2 regions of the Carnobacterium antarcticum genome follow, and region 1 is predicted to be linked to the other one. Evidence: predicted binding sites of a transcription regulator. Region 1 holds the regulator's gene; the other holds the start of a gene.
What was found. The regulator CtsR, encoded in region 1, represses protease genes until heat stress. The targets are predictions, from matches to a motif close to TTGGTCAAAAAAGGTCAAANA.
Positions count from the first base shown of each region.

Region 1 (4,216 bases):
CATCGCTGGGTAGCTATGTGTGGACGGGATAAACGCTGAAAGCATCTAAGCGTGAAGCCCCCCTCAAGATGAGATTTCCCATCACGTAAGTGAGTAAGACCCCTGAGAGATGATCAGGTAGATAGGTTGGAAGTGGAAGTACAGCGATGTATGGAGCGGACCAATACTAATCGGTCGAGGACTTAACCAATTTTTTAAACGGTGTCTTGGTTTCGACACGATGTTGCAAGAGAAAAACACTATCCAGTTTTGAGAGAACACCGTTCTCTTGATGAAAAAATGTGCGGTGGTGACGGCAAGAAGGTCACACCTGTTCCCATGCCGAACACAGCAGTTAAGCTTCTTAGCGCCGATGGTAGTGAAGGGTTTCCCTTTGTGAGAGTAGGACGCTGCCGCGCATTGATTCATTAAATTTAATTTATCCCATGGAGGTTTAGCTCAGCTGGGAGAGCATCTGCCTTACAAGCAGAGGGTCAGCGGTTCGATCCCGTTAACCTCCACCATGAGTCATTAGCTCAGTTGGTAGAGCATCTGACTTTTAATCAGAGGGTCGCAGGTTCGAATCCTGCATGACTCATAACTAAACATCTATGATGGATAGTTATGCTACGCTTAGCGGGTGTGGCGGAATTGGCAGACGCACTAGATTTAGGATCTAGCGTCGAGAGACGTGGGGGTTCAAGTCCCTTCACCCGCACCATTTATTCTTTTTACTGTATTAGCCGGCTTAGCTCAGTTGGTAGAGCATCTGATTTGTAATCAGAGGGTCGAGGGTTCAACTCCTTTAGCCGGCACCATTTGCGGAAGTAGTTCAGTGGTAGAACGCCACCTTGCCAAGGTGGAGGTCGCGGGTTCGAACCCCGTCTTCCGCTTACTAGACCAACTAGTAAGCAAGATTTGAAAAAATCATTGCTTGTTCTAAATGCCGGGGTGGCGGAACAGGTAGACGCACAGGACTTAAAATCCTGCGGTGAGTGATCACCGTGCCGGTTCGATTCCGGCCCTCGGCACCATTATTCAGCACCCATAGCTCAATTGGATAGAGTACCTGACTACGAATCAGGCGGTTAGAGGTTCGACTCCTCTTGGGTGCATTTTTCAAAACTAACATTGAAGAACATTACGGGAAGTAGCTCAGCTTGGTAGAGCACTTGGTTTGGGACCAAGGGGTCGCAGGTTCGAATCCTGTCTTCCCGATAAAAGAATAAAATACAAAAATAATCACTTATTTCATTAGTGGTTATTTTTTTATTTGGTTAGAATTAAATAGTTTTTAAGGCAAATGAGACTGTGTGGCTTTTCAAATGGCTTATTTTCTCGTATAATGAAAGTCAGGATTAGTCAAGGATTAGTCTGATTGGTTGACGCTGTTCTAGAGGAAAAAAGGAACGAGCGATTAAGTCTAGTGTTAAGACAAAAAGAAAAGGAGTGTTACTGAGAGAACACCGTTGCATTGTGTGGTAAAAATAGGTAATATACATACCATACATCTTCATTGTTTCAGTAACGAATAGCACATGAATAATCAAAATATGTCGGATATCATTGAAGCTTATTTGAAGAAAGTACTTGGAACGGATGAGCAAGTCGAAATTAGGCGTAGTGAAATGGCAAATCGATTTAATTGTGTTCCTTCTCAAATTAACTATGTCATCAACACACGTTTTACTGTTCAACAAGGTTATTTGGTTGAGAGCAAACGTGGCGGCGGCGGGTATATTCGAATTATAAAAGTAAAGTTGTTAGATGAAGCAGAAATGTTGGATATGCTGATTGATGTGGTTGGAGATAAGATTTCTCAAAGGAACGCTTTTTCAATCGTAGAAACGTTATACGAAGACAATATGATAGCTAAACGAGAAGCCGATTTAATGTTATCAGCGATGGAGAAATCGGTTTTATCTTTAGACTCAAAACTGGAACATGAATTACGGGCACGCATTTTAATAGCATTTTTAAACAATTTAAAATATGAACAGTCTTAAAAGACGGAGGTAATAAAATATGAATGAATTATTTTCAGAAAAAGCAAAAATGGTTCTAATGTTAGCACAGGAAGAAGCTAAAGGATTCCGTCATCATTCTGTCGGGACAGAGCACATCTTGTTGGGCCTTATGGTTGAACAAGATGGAATTGCGGGCCAAACACTTCGTCAATTTTCTGTAACGGAAAAAGACGTAAGAGAAGAAATAGAACATTTCACGGGTTATGGAACCATGAAATATGTTTCGAAAAACGCCGTCTTGCCTTATTCGCCTCGAGCTAAACAAGCAATCACATTAGCTACAGACGAAGCAAGACGAATGGGAGCTCCTTTAGTAGGAACGGAACATTTGCTATTAGGTCTATTAAGAGAAGAAGATATCTTATCGTCTAAAATTTTGACTAATTTAGATATTAGTTTGAACAAAACCCGTCAAATTCTTTTGAAAAAAATGGGGATCTCAGATGTGACAAATGGCAAAGGCAGACGTCCAAAGGCAGCTTCTAAACCCGTAGCAGGAACGCCGACACTTGATTCATTAGCAAGAGATTTAACGGCTAACGCTCGTGCTGGTAAAATGGATCCTATCGTTGGACGTAAGACAGAAATCCAACGCATTATTCAAATCTTAAGCCGTCGAACAAAAAACAATCCTGTCTTAATCGGAGAACCTGGTGTAGGTAAAACAGCCATTGCAGAAGGATTGGCTCAAAAAATCGTTACCGGTGAAGTGCCTCAAACGTTAGCCAATAAACGCTTGATGATGCTGGATATGGGTTCATTAGTTGCGGGCACTAAATACCGCGGCGAGTTTGAAGAACGCATGAAAAAAATTATCGATGAAATTTATCAAGATGGAGAAGTGATTCTTTTTATTGATGAATTGCATACGTTGATTGGTGCTGGCGGAGCTGAGGGAGCAATCGATGCTTCCAATATCCTGAAACCTGCTTTAGCACGGGGAGAGCTGCAAACGATTGGTGCGACTACTTTAGACGAATACCAAAAGTATATTGAAAAAGATGCAGCACTCGAACGTCGTTTTTCACCTATCCGTGTTGATCAACCGACTCCAGACGAAACAGAAGAAATATTGTTAGGTCTGCGTTCGCGTTATGAAGAACACCACAATGTTGAAATAACAGAAGAAGCGATTCATGCAGCTGTTCAATTGTCTTCGCGTTATATTACTTCTAGACAACTGCCCGATAAAGCTCTGGATTTGATCGACGAATCAGCAGCTAAAGTGCGTTTAGATGTCTCAGATAAACCCACTCTTTTAGCTGTTGCTATTACTGAATTGGATGAATTGGTCCAAGAAAAAGAAACCGCGATCCAATTGCAAGATTTTGAAAAAGCTGCCAAAGTTCGAGTGAAAGAAATGCGCCAACGGAAAAAAATTGAAGACTTGCTGCTCAAACAAGAAAAACAATCTACTGCTGCTTCTCAATTGCAAGTGACGGCGCTCGACATTGCTGAAGTAGTGTCGCTCTGGACTGGAATACCTGTCCAACAAATGGAGCAAAAAGAAACCGATCGATTATTGAGATTGGAAAAAGTGCTGCACAATCGTGTGATTGGTCAAGAAGAAGCTGTCAGTGCAGTCGCTAGAGCCATTAGACGTGCCAGAAGCGGGTTGAAAGATCCAAATCGCCCAATTGGGTCCTTTATGTTCTTAGGACCTACAGGAGTAGGTAAAACAGAGTTGGCTAAAACATTAGCAGATGCGATGTTTGGTAGTGAAGATGCCTTGATTCGTGTCGATATGTCTGAATTTATGGAAAAATACAGCACCAGCCGCTTGATTGGTTCTCCTCCAGGGTATGTAGGTTACGATGAAGGCGGACAATTAACTGAAAAAATTCGTCAAAAACCTTATTCAGTCATTTTATTTGATGAAGTTGAAAAGGCACATCCAGACGTTTTCAATATTCTTTTGCAAGTGTTGGATGATGGGCATTTAACGGATTCTAAAGGCCGTAAAGTGGATTTCAAAAACACCATTATGATCATGACTTCCAATCTTGGGGCAACAGCTTTACGAGATGAAAAGTCGGTTGGTTTTAGTGCTGTTGATGCTAGAAAAGATCATAAGACGATGGAAAAACGCATCAAAGAAGAATTGAAAAACACATTCAAACCAGAGTTTATTAACCGTTTGGATGAAATCATTGTCTTCCATTCACTTGAAAAACCTGAATTGAATAAAATCGTTAAGTTGATGGGACAAG
Region 1 covers NZ_CP010796.1:1,968,180-1,972,395, forward strand. Annotated here, with positions in the region: rRNA gene NY10_RS09235 (23S ribosomal RNA) at 1-190, shown strand, start outside; rRNA gene rrf (5S ribosomal RNA) at 283-398, shown strand; tRNA gene NY10_RS09245 (tRNA-Val) at 428-503, shown strand; tRNA gene NY10_RS09250 (tRNA-Lys) at 505-577, shown strand; tRNA gene NY10_RS09255 (tRNA-Leu) at 616-700, shown strand; tRNA gene NY10_RS09260 (tRNA-Thr) at 722-797, shown strand; tRNA gene NY10_RS09265 (tRNA-Gly) at 801-872, shown strand; tRNA gene NY10_RS09270 (tRNA-Leu) at 925-1,013, shown strand; tRNA gene NY10_RS09275 (tRNA-Arg) at 1,021-1,094, shown strand; tRNA gene NY10_RS09280 (tRNA-Pro) at 1,124-1,197, shown strand; gene NY10_RS09285 (CtsR family transcriptional regulator) at 1,518-1,985, shown strand; gene NY10_RS09290 (ATP-dependent Clp protease ATP-binding subunit) at 2,005-4,216, shown strand, end outside.

Region 2 (4,216 bases), 290 kb from region 1:
CGGTGACCTCCTTGTTAAAAACCTTTTTTTCTGACTTTATTATAACATAAAGGGCTAGTCGAATCTTATGACCCGTAAAAATGCCTTGTTTTTTTACCAGTTATCAGATACACTGTAATAGTTGGTAATTTTAAGAAGTCCCCTTAGTGTAATGGATATCACGTAAGATTCCGATTCTTGAAATGGGGGTTCGATTCCCTCAGGGGGCATATAGCACGTTCTGTTACGTCCGATTAAATTTGTCGGATGGTTTGAAAGGCTTTAGAAAAACCAGCCGCTAACTAAAATAAACAGGCACCGTTCAGACCCGGATTTCGTAAAAACACTTACGATTTTCGGATCTTTTTTATTAAGTTCTATCATAGTGGTCTTGGTAAGTGAAAAGATTGCCTCTTATAGACTAGCACTATCTTATTATCGTCTTTAAAGAGGAGGGCACGTTGTTAGATAGGAAGGTTCTCTCTGACAACCCATTTTTTGCTTAAGAGTTGTCAACACGATTTGACCAAGCATTTTTTATTAAGACAAGTCTTGAAAGAAGCGGAAATAAAAGGTAGAGCAACTAGATAAATCGAAGTGGACTGATTTCACAAATAGAGGTATAATTCCAGATGTTGAAAAATTACCATTGAGATGTTAAACAGTTTATGCAGTTTTAATTTGGGATGAAGGTATGACCTGGTATCCCGTTACGGAAGGATCGGTTATTGAAGATGAAAGAGAATTTTTGGCAAGATTTGCCGCGGCCGTTTTTTATATTGGCACCAATGGAAGATGTGACGGATGTTGTGTTTCGGCATGTAGTGAGTGAAGCTGGCAGACCGGATGTGTTTTTTACAGAGTTTACAAATACCGTTAGCTATTGTCATCCCGAAGGACGTAATAGTGTTCGTGGACGGTTAACGTTTACGGAAGATGAACAGCCCATGGTCGCTCATATATGGGGAGATGAAGCCGAATATTTCCGGAAAATGAGTATCGGTATGGCCGAAGAAGGTTTCAGCGGAATCGATATCAATATGGGTTGTCCAGTACCCAATGTAGCAGGAAAAGGGAAAGGCAGCGGCCTTATCCGCCGTTCCCAAGTTGCTGCAGATTTAATCCAAGCAGCAAAAGCAGGAGGATTGCCGGTAAGTGTCAAGACTCGGCTTGGATATATAAACATCGATGAATGGCGCGATTGGCTGACACATGTTTTGGAACAAGATATTGCCAATCTTTCTATCCATTTGCGCACACGAAAAGAAATGAGTAAAGGGAATGCTCATTGGGAACTGATTTCAGAGATCAAAAAATTGCGTGACGAGATTGCACCGCAGACCCTTTTGACGATTAATGGAGACATTCCAGATCGTGAAACAGGTTTGAAACTAGTTGAGGAATATGGTGTGGATGGAGTTATGATCGGAAGAGGTGTTTTTCACAACCCTTATGCATTTGAAAAAGAGCCGAAAGAACATAGCAGCAAAGAATTGCTGGACTTATTCAGATTGCATTTGGATCTTTTTGATCATTATTCTGCTAAGGAAGAAGAACCACGTTCGTTTAGACCTCTTCGTCGCTTTTTTAAGATATATGTGCGCGGTATTCGCGGAGCGAGTGATTTAAGAGTGCAGTTAATGGAAACAGAAACAACAAATGAAGCGCGGGCCTTACTAGATGCTTTTGAAGAAAAAAATAAGGATATTGTAGGGAAATAGCAGAAAATTCTCCAGTCGTTTAAAGCACTCAACCGAAAATGGACTATTGGAATTAAAGTCCTCAAGGGACATTCTTGTGACGATTAGATGAAAAATCTAATCGTTTTTTTTTTTTTAAAAATGAAACAAACTATTTGACCTTTGTTGACCAAAGGGGTAAACTATAACATAGTAAGATTTAAAAAGTTTATGTTACAATAAAAAAGAAGTAAAGATTTGAGGAGGAAACAACATATGAATTTAGTACCTACAGTAATTGAACAATCCCCAAGAGGCGAACGTGCTTATGATATTTATTCTCGTTTATTGAAAGACCGCATCATTATGCTGAGTGGCCAAATCGATGATAATGTAGCAAACTCTGTTATCGCTCAATTATTATTCTTGGATGCTCAAGATTCTGAAAAAGATATTTTTATTTACGTTAACTCACCAGGTGGAAGCGTAACAGCAGGACTAGCGATTTTTGACACCATGAACTTCATTAAAGCAGATGTTCAAACCATTGCAATGGGAATGGCTGCTTCAATGGGAAGTTTCTTGTTGACTGCTGGTGCAAAAGGCAAACGGTTTGCTTTGCCAAATGCTGAAATTATGATTCACCAACCTCTTGGAGGAGCACAAGGACAAGCGACTGAAATCGAAATCGCTGCTCGTCATATTTTAAAAACGCGTGAACGCCTAAACAAAATTTTATCTGAACGCACCGGACAACCAATTGAAGTGATTGAACGCGATACGGATCGTGATAACTTCATGTCTGCAGAAGATGCAAAAGCGTATGGTTTGATCGATGAAATTATGGAAAATAGCGCAGAATTAAAACAATAAAAATGAAAGCCGGAAGCCTTAGGGCTTTTGGCTTTTTTTATTAGATGAAAAATGATAGAACCAAAAAAAGAGCAAACAGGAAAATAACATTTCATGGGTTTTACATGTATACTATTGGTTACAAATGGTAAGGGGGAAGTTTTGATGGATATCAGCAATATCATAGCAAGCGAAGTGGGCACCACTTATGGATTTAAAATTGGAAATCCTGATGCACCAGTAAAAGTTATTGAATTTATTAATTTACGTTGTCCATTCTGTAAAAAATGGTATGAAGATTCAAAAGATGTTCTAGCATATTATGTAGCAGCTGGAAAAGTCCAACGGATCATTAAGCACTTTGATAAAGAAAAACCAAGCTTGGCAAAAGGAAACGTTGTTCATCATTATTTGGATTATTCGAATCCAGAGAAAGCTTTGGAAGAAATGGATTATTTCTATGACAAGCAAGATGAATGGGGCGATCTAGAAGAATTAAAAGAAGTTGCCGCATATGTAGAAGAGAAACGGGGATTGACACATCAACCCAATACAGAAGAAATCAACGGCATCATTGAAGAAGCTGGCCGGGCTAATGTTGTGCTTGTTCCTTCTGTTTTTATCGGAGAAGCTATTTTTGATGAACACATCACATCAGATGAATTGACTGATTTAATTGAAACAGCTTTAAACGAAACAACCAAATAAAAAGTAAAAAATAATAATCAGAAAAGAAACTGGCTATGTATTTTTTGTTCAGAAATAGGAACGAACAGCGGAAGTAAAAGATAAACTTTCGCTGTTTTCAGCTTTTAAGAGCTAAATTAACTCTAAAAAGACAAAAAAACGTCATATATAGAAAGAATCGGATGTTTCATAAGGATTTAACCTTTATAGTTGAAAGTTAGATTGTGAAATGGTAAAATAGAGGATGTAAGAGATGAATGCAGGATGTTTTTACATGCTGTTAAGGATAACAAGAATAAAACATACAGTTAACTGAATGTCTTGTTTTGCTTAGATCTCTTGTTTTTTTAGGTAGTAAGGGTCGCTAAACGACTTACGTGGTCGTTAAACGTCCAGCTAGGAAGAGGTTGCTCATGCAAGATGTATTGTCTATTATCGAAAAAGTAGCACCGGATATCATGGACACGCTGAGAGAACGATATCAAATTTTACGCAACATTTATTTAGCAGGTCCAGTGGGCCGCAGAGTGTTGGCCGGTAAATTGAATATTACTGAGCGTGTATTGAGAACGGAAGTAGATGCTTTAAAAAAGCAAAACTTGATTCAAACATCCAAGCTGGGTATGCAGCTAACCGCGAACGGTGAATTAGTATACCGGGAACTGGACCAAATGATGGGGCAACTATTAGGGATGCGAGAAAAAGAAAATCAATTAGCTATTTATTTTCAAATAGAACATTGCATCATCGTCTCAGGAGACGTAGATGAGCAAGCCAAGGTTCAAGAAGAACTAGGACGAGCAACAATGGATTCATTGAAATTCTTGCTACCTGAAGGGGACAACATCATAGCAGTCATGGGCGGTACAACTATGGCTGAAGTTGCTAACCATATGAATGAGAGTCTTTCTTATCATCGCGAACTAATATTTGTGCCAGCCAGAGGCGGTCTGGGCGAATCGGTCAACATTCAAGCGAATGCTGTCAGCGCCCAAATGGCTAAAAAAGCGGGAGGCGCA
Region 2 covers NZ_CP010796.1:2,254,218-2,258,433, forward strand. Annotated here, with positions in the region: tRNA gene NY10_RS10650 (tRNA-Arg) at 138-209, shown strand; gene NY10_RS10655 (tRNA dihydrouridine synthase) at 714-1,700, shown strand; gene clpP (ATP-dependent Clp endopeptidase proteolytic subunit ClpP) at 1,935-2,531, shown strand; gene NY10_RS10665 (DsbA family protein) at 2,676-3,218, shown strand; gene NY10_RS10670 (sugar-binding transcriptional regulator) at 3,611-4,216, shown strand, end outside.
Region 2: the regulator CtsR is predicted to act here: its motif matches at 1,832-1,852, upstream of clpP (ATP-dependent Clp endopeptidase proteolytic subunit ClpP).